2 regions of the Streptomyces sp. NPDC041122 genome follow, and region 2 is predicted to be linked to the other one. Evidence: riboswitches for the same ligand, from Rfam matches in the RefSeq annotation. Region 2 holds a riboswitch; the other holds the start of a gene.
What was found. A riboswitch is a leader RNA that binds a small molecule or an ion and turns the genes downstream of it on or off. The one in region 2 is predicted to bind cyclic di-AMP.
Positions count from the first base shown of each region.

Region 1: another riboswitch for cyclic di-AMP. It lies ahead of ACZ6B8_RS32615 (transglycosylase family protein); the one in region 2 lies ahead of ACZ6B8_RS07005 (M23 family metallopeptidase).

Region 1 covers NZ_JBVIYQ010000010.1:333,552-336,752, reverse strand. The annotation lists gene eno (phosphopyruvate hydratase) at 1-385, opposite strand, end outside; gene ACZ6B8_RS32615 (transglycosylase family protein) at 719-1,432, opposite strand; cyclic di-AMP (ydaO/yuaA leader) riboswitch at 1,437-1,606, opposite strand; gene ACZ6B8_RS32610 (transglycosylase family protein) at 1,835-2,896, opposite strand; gene ACZ6B8_RS32605 (cytochrome P450 family protein) at 3,036-3,201, opposite strand, start outside.
Region 2 covers NZ_JBVIYQ010000002.1:151,966-155,166, forward strand. The annotation lists gene ACZ6B8_RS07000 (M16 family metallopeptidase) at 1-830, shown strand, start outside; cyclic di-AMP (ydaO/yuaA leader) riboswitch at 1,031-1,192, shown strand; gene ACZ6B8_RS07005 (M23 family metallopeptidase) at 1,206-2,009, shown strand; gene ACZ6B8_RS07010 (GntR family transcriptional regulator) at 2,222-2,932, shown strand; gene ACZ6B8_RS07015 (HPr family phosphocarrier protein) at 3,091-3,201, opposite strand, start outside.

The DNA.
Region 1 (3,201 bases), on a different contig from region 2:
GCAGGTCGCTGGCCTCGGAGGCGGCGTGCGCGACGGCGAGCGAGACGCCGAGGATGGCGTTGGCGCCGAGCGAGCCCTTGTTGTCGGTGGCGTCCAGGTCGAACATGGCCTGGTCGATCAGGCGCTGCTCGGTGGCGTCGTAGCCGACGAGCTCCGGGCCGATCTGCTCGATGACGGCGAGGACGGCCTTCTCGACACCCTTGCCCTGGTAACGGTTGGGGTCACCGTCACGGAGTTCGATGGCCTCGAAGGCACCGGTGGAGGCACCGGACGGAACGGCGGCACGACCGGTGCTGCCGTCGTCGAGGCCGACCTCGACCTCGACCGTGGGGTTGCCTCGGGAGTCCAGGATTTCCCGGGCTACGACGACGTCGATGGACGGCACGAGCATCTCCTTCTGGGATGTGACGCGTTTACGCGGGCCGCTTCGGCCCCTGCGTCTCCTGAGCCTAACCGGCTCCGGGGCTTCAGCCAGCCGACCGCCCGTCCCGTGGGACGGACAAGAGCCGAAATCCCCGGGAAACAGGACGGAAGACCGCGTTTCTACTCGCTGGTAGCGAACACGGCGGGGGCGTGCGGCGGTGGTACGGGACGTGGATCCGGGGGCGGACATGGCCCCGCCCCGGTGCGTACGGGGGATACGCGCACCGGGGCGGGGAGCCCGTGGGGACGGGGTGGCCGCACCTCCGCCGAGGCACGGCCGGGTGGGACCGGAGGGTCAGCTGAGGTGCAGCTGCTGGCCCGGGTAGATGAAGTCGGCGTCGTCGATGATGTCGCCGTTGAGCTTGTAGACCTTCTGCCAGCCGCCCTTGACGTGGTGCGACTGGGCGATCTTGGAGAGGGTGTCGCCGGTCGCGACCTTGTACTCGCCGTCGCCCTTCTTGACCGTCTTGCCGGTCGGGGTCTCGACGGTCTTCTTGGACTCGGTCTGCGGCGTGGGCTGCGGCTTCGGCGCGGCCTGCTGCTGCTCCGGAGCGGCCTGCTGCTGCGTCTGCTGCGGCTGCGGCTTCTCCTGCTGCTGCGGGGCCTGCTCCTGCTGGCCGCCACCGCTGCTGGGGGAGGCGCCCGAGAGGCCGACACCGCAGGACGGCCAGGCACCCTTGCCCTGGCCGGCGAGGACCTTCTCGCCGATCTCGATCTGCTGGGCCTTGGAGGCCTTGTCGGCGGACGGCGCGTACTTGGTGCCGCCGTACGCGGCCCAGGTGGACGGCGAGAACTGCAGACCGCCCTGGAAGCCGTTGCCGGTGTTGATGGACCAGTTGCCGCCCGACTCGCACTGGGCGACGGCGTCCCACTCGGAGGTGGTGGCGGCGGAGGCCGAGCCGGCCGCCATCAGCGGAGCGGCGACGGCGGCACCGGTCACACCGACGAGCGTGGCGACACGCGTGGCCTTGGACGGACGACGGTGCTTGCCCTTGCTGGAAAGCAGCATGAGTTGATCCCCTACACCGACGCCTGCGAGGTGAGCTGTCGGGTTCGGGCCGATGTGGTTGCCCGGTCGCACTCCTTGAGCGCGACTTCACCCCTAGCCGTTCCCGTCCGTCTCGCGGCGCTCAGCCTCTCGGCTGCCCCACCCCTCAACGGACGGACCCGGCACAAACCTTGGGTCCCCCGCTCCTGCCGACGGCGCTCTTGAGCGACGACTGTTCCCGTCCGGCCGTTGGCAGGATTCGGCGTACCGACCGGCGGGGCTCACCAGTGGCGAGCGGTGACGACGGTAATCACGTCTTCCACACAATTTCAAAGACGATCAGGGCTTCTGAGACCCATGTCTCACTTGCGCCAAAGCAGACATACGACGCGAAGACCCCGCCCGACTCTTCGTCAACTACCGTTACTTTTCGCCCAGATCGAGGCTCTGACCGGGCAGGATGAGGTCCGGGTCGCCGCCGACGGTCTTCTTGTTCCCGGCGTAGAGCTCGTGCCAGCCGCCCGCCACGTCGAGGTCGTCGGCGATGCGCGAGAGGTTGTCCCCGGAGCGCACCGTGTACGACCCGTCGGCGACGGCACCGTCGCGGTCGGCGCCGCGCGAGGCGTGCCGGCCGGGACGGTCGCCGCCGGCCCGCTCGCTCGCGTCGGCGTCGCCGCGGTGGCGGCCCGCCGAGGCGCCGTCCGAGCCCTCGGCGGGCGCGGTCGACCCCGCGGAGCCGGGCGAAGAGGGGTCCTGCGGGCCGGACTTGCCGTCGGCGTCCGCGTCATCCGCGTCCGCCGCGCCGCCCTTGCCGTCCTTTTCGCCGGACTCGTCGTGATTCTTGTCTCGTGCGCCGTCGGCGGAGCCGGGCGTGTCGGAGTCGGCTGACGGTTCGCCGGCGTCCGTGGACGGGTCGGCCTTCTCGCCCTCGTCCTCGTCCGTGCCCTTGTTCTTGTCCGCGGAGTCCTTGGCGGCGTCGTCCGCACCCTTGGCGTCCCCGGAGTCCTTCGCGCCGTCGGCCTTGCCGCTCCCGGTCGAGCCGGTGGAGCCGGACGAGTCGTCCGGGGCCTGCGGAAGAGGGGCTCCGGGGTCGACGTCGGCCGCGGCGCCGCCGTCGGTGAGTCCGGCGATCGGGGCGCAGCTCGGCCAGGCGTCGGTGCCCTTGGCGTCGAGGACCTTCTCGGCGACGGCGATCTGCTGGGACTTGGAGGCCTGGTCGGGGCTGGGCGCGAACTCGAGGCCGCCGTAGGCCTCCCATCTCTCCTGGGAGAGCTGGAGCCCTCCGTAGTAACCGTTGCCCGGATTCGCGCTCCACGCGCCGCCGCTCTCGCACTGGGCGAGCTTGTCCCACGTGGCGGTGTCGGCCGCGCTCGCGCTGGTGGCGGCGAGCAGCGGGATGGCGATGGCTGATCCGGTGACGCCTGCCGCGACGACGAGTGCCGGGGCCTGGCGGGGGCGTCGGTGACGACCATGGCCGGAGAGCATGCGGGTGCCTTTCAGGAGACTGCAGCGACAACTGGGGCGCCCGGGGGCGCTCAAGTCGTCGTGAACGTAGCCGCAGTCGAACGCTTGTCACAAGTCGATGCAGCGGAGATCACGTGAACATCACAGTCCTGACGACCCGTCAGTCCCGGCCCCGGGGCTGTGCGTCCGTGAACTCCACCGGCAGCGTGCGCAGTCCCCGCATGATCAGTCCGCCACGCCACCGCAAATCGGCGGGATCCGCCGCGAGTTGCAGGTCGGGAAGGCGCCGGAGCAGTGTCGCGAGGGCGGTCCGGCCCTCCAGGCGG
Region 2 (3,201 bases):
AGACGGTCACCGCCATCGACTCGGCGGCGGTGCGGGCCTTCTACGAGAAGCACGTCCGGCCCGCCACGGCCACCCTCGTCGTGGTCGGCGACCTGACCGGCACCGACCTGGACGCCGTCCTCGCGGACACCGTCGGCGCCTGGACCGGCTCCGCGGGCGAGCCGCGCCCGGTGCCGCCGGTGACCGCCGACGACCGCGGCCGCGTCGTCATCGTGGACCGCCCCGGAGCGGTCCAGACGCAGCTGCTGATCGGCCGCATCGGCCCCGACCGGCACGACCGCGTCTGGCCCGCCCAGGTGCTCGGCACGTACTGCCTGGGCGGCACCCTCACCTCCCGTCTGGACCGCGTCCTGCGGGAGGAGAAGGGATACACCTACGGCGTACGGGCGTTCGGCCAGGTGCTGCGTTCGGCGCCGGACGGCACGGGCGCCGCGATGCTCGCCATCAGCGGCTCCGTGGACACCCCGAACACCGGCCCGGCGCTCGACGACCTCTGGAAGGTGCTGCGCACCCTCGCCGCCGACGGGCTCACCGACGCCGAGCGCGACGTCGCCGTGCAGAACCTGGTGGGCGTCGCCCCGCTCAAGTACGAGATGGCGGCCTCCGTGGCGGCCACCCTCGCCGACCAGGTCGAGCAGAACCTGCCGGACGACTTCCAGGCGCAGCTGTACCGGCAGCTGGCTGCCACCGGCACCGTGGAGGCCACCGCGGCCGTCGTGAACGCCTTCCCGGAGGACCGTCTGGTGACGGTCCTCGTCGGGGACGCCGCGCAGATCGAGGAGCCCGTCAGGGCCCTCGGGATCGGCGATGTGACGGTGGTCACCGGCTGAGTGACCGTCAGGCCGGACATGTCAGGACCCCGGTGACCGCTTAGGGCGCCGGGGTCCTCATATGTCCGAATTCATATGGAGGTTGCCCGTCTGCCCTGTGGCGTGCGCTACAAAAGTCGCGTTCTGTTTGTCGATTGAAAGTGCGGCCGTTTAGCGTCGGTCCGGCTGTTCGTCGCGCAGTAAGCCGCACCCGCGGCACCGGACAGTCATCGCCGAGTCCCCGTACGGCGCGAGCCAGGGGAGCCGGGGACCCACACGTCCCTTGGGGTGAATCGGGCACCTTGCCGTGAGGCGAGGGACCCGTAGGAGACCTTCCTGCTCCGAACCCGTCAGCTAACCCGGTAGGCGAGAAGGAAGGAAAGGATCAGCCGCTTCATGGCGTTCACCCGTGCCACCGGGAAGCACCGTCGTCCGAGCCGCCTCACGCGTACCACCGCGAACGTCGCGGGCGTCGCAGCGCTCACCACCACCGGTGTCATCGGAGGCCTCGCCGGTCCGGCGCTCGCCGCCGCCGATGACGCGGCCCTCGAGCACACCGGCTTCACCCAGGCCATCTCCGTCGGCGACACGCTCGCCGAGAGCGTCGACGCGCAGGCCGCCGCCCAGCGCCAGGCCGCCGACGACGCCGCTGCCGCCCGGAAGGCCGAAGAGGCCGCCAAGAAGAAGGCCGCCGAGGAGAAGCGCAAGGCCGAGGCCGAGGCCAAGGCGAAGGCCGAGAAGGAGCGCGAGGCCAAGGAGCGCGCCGCCCGCGCGGCCGAGCGCAAGCGCCTGAACAGCTACGTCTCCCCGATCTCCGGCTCGTACGTCTCCACGGGCTACCAGACCGGCGGCGCCATGTGGTCCTCCGGTAGCCACACCGGCATCGACTTCCACGCCGCGTCCGGCACCTCCGTCCACGCGGTCGGCTCCGGCACCGTCGTCGAGGCCGGCTGGGGCGGCGCCTACGGCAACAACGTGGTCATCAAGATGAACGACGGCACGTACACCCAGTACGGCCACATGTCCTCCCTCGGTGTCTCCGTCGGCCAGACGGTCACCCCGGGCCAGCAGATAGGCATCTCCGGCGCCACCGGAAACGCCAGCGGCCCGCACCTGCACTTCGAGGCCCGTACCGGCCCGGACTACGGCTCGGACATCGACCCCATCGCGTACCTGCGCGGACACGGCGTCAACGTCTGACGGACGCGGATTTCCGCAGCATCGCTTCGAAAGCCCCGGCTCCTGGTGAGCCGGGGCTTTCGCGTGCGGCTGTGTCGGCCCCCGTCCCGTATTGGCCAAAAGATATCCATGAATTCCCGGACGCCATCGGAAATTGCGGAGCTCTGCAATAGAGTCACCGGACGAGCGTCGGCCGACCGCGCGGCGCGGGGAATTCAATGGAGGTCCGGTCAGTGGGTGGAGGTCCGGTCACGCGCATTCCGGCGCACTCGGTCAGCACGGCCATCCGGGACGACATCGTCGCCGGAGTCCACGTGAGGGGCGGCCGGCTCACCGAGGAACTCCTCGCGCGCCGCTACGGCGTCTCGCGCGTCCCCGTGCGCGAGGCGCTGCGCACCCTGGAGGCCGAGGGTTTCGTCGTCACGCGCAGGCACGCGGGCGCGTGCGTCGCGGAACCGACGGAGCAGGAGGCGGCGGACCTCCTGGAGATGCGGACGCTGCTCGAACCGCTCGCCGCGGCGCGCGCCGCACAGCGCCGCGACGACGCGCACCTGAAGGTCCTGCGCGGACTCGTCCGGCTGGGCCAGGAGCGCGCCAGGAGCGGCCTGGGGGAGGATCTGCGGTCCCTGGGCGGCTGGTTCCACGAGACGCTCGCCCAGGCGTCCGCCAGCCCCGGCCTCGGCGCGCTGCTCACCCAGCTGCGCCACAAGGTCGCCTGGATGTACGTGGTGGAGTCCCCGGCGGCGCCGGCCGAGGCGTGGTCCGAGCACGCCGCGATCCTCGACGCGGTGGCCCGCAAGGACGCGGGGCGGGCCAGGGCGCTCGCCGCCGCGCACGCCGAGCGGACGGCGGCCGCCCAACGGCTGCGTCCCGCACGGCGGGCGGAGCGCGACGGTGTGAGGGATCCGCAACATGCCGTCAACACGGTGAGCCTCCGGAATTAACGGAGGAGCCGTATAAACAGAGGGACCTTATGGAAAGAGGGGGCCGCGCGAAAATGCGGGAATTCTGGGCCCTGTTTTTCGGTGTGCGCCGTGAAAACGTTGAAGGGGTCACCCGGAAAATTCCGGGTGACCCCTTCAACGATTTTCAGGAACGCGTCCTAGACCGTCTCCGGAAGCTCCTCGAGCCCCTCCGAGACGAGCTTCGCCAGCCGGTCGAGGGCGGCGTCGGCACCCTCGGCGTCGGAGGCGAGCACGATCTCCTCGCCGCC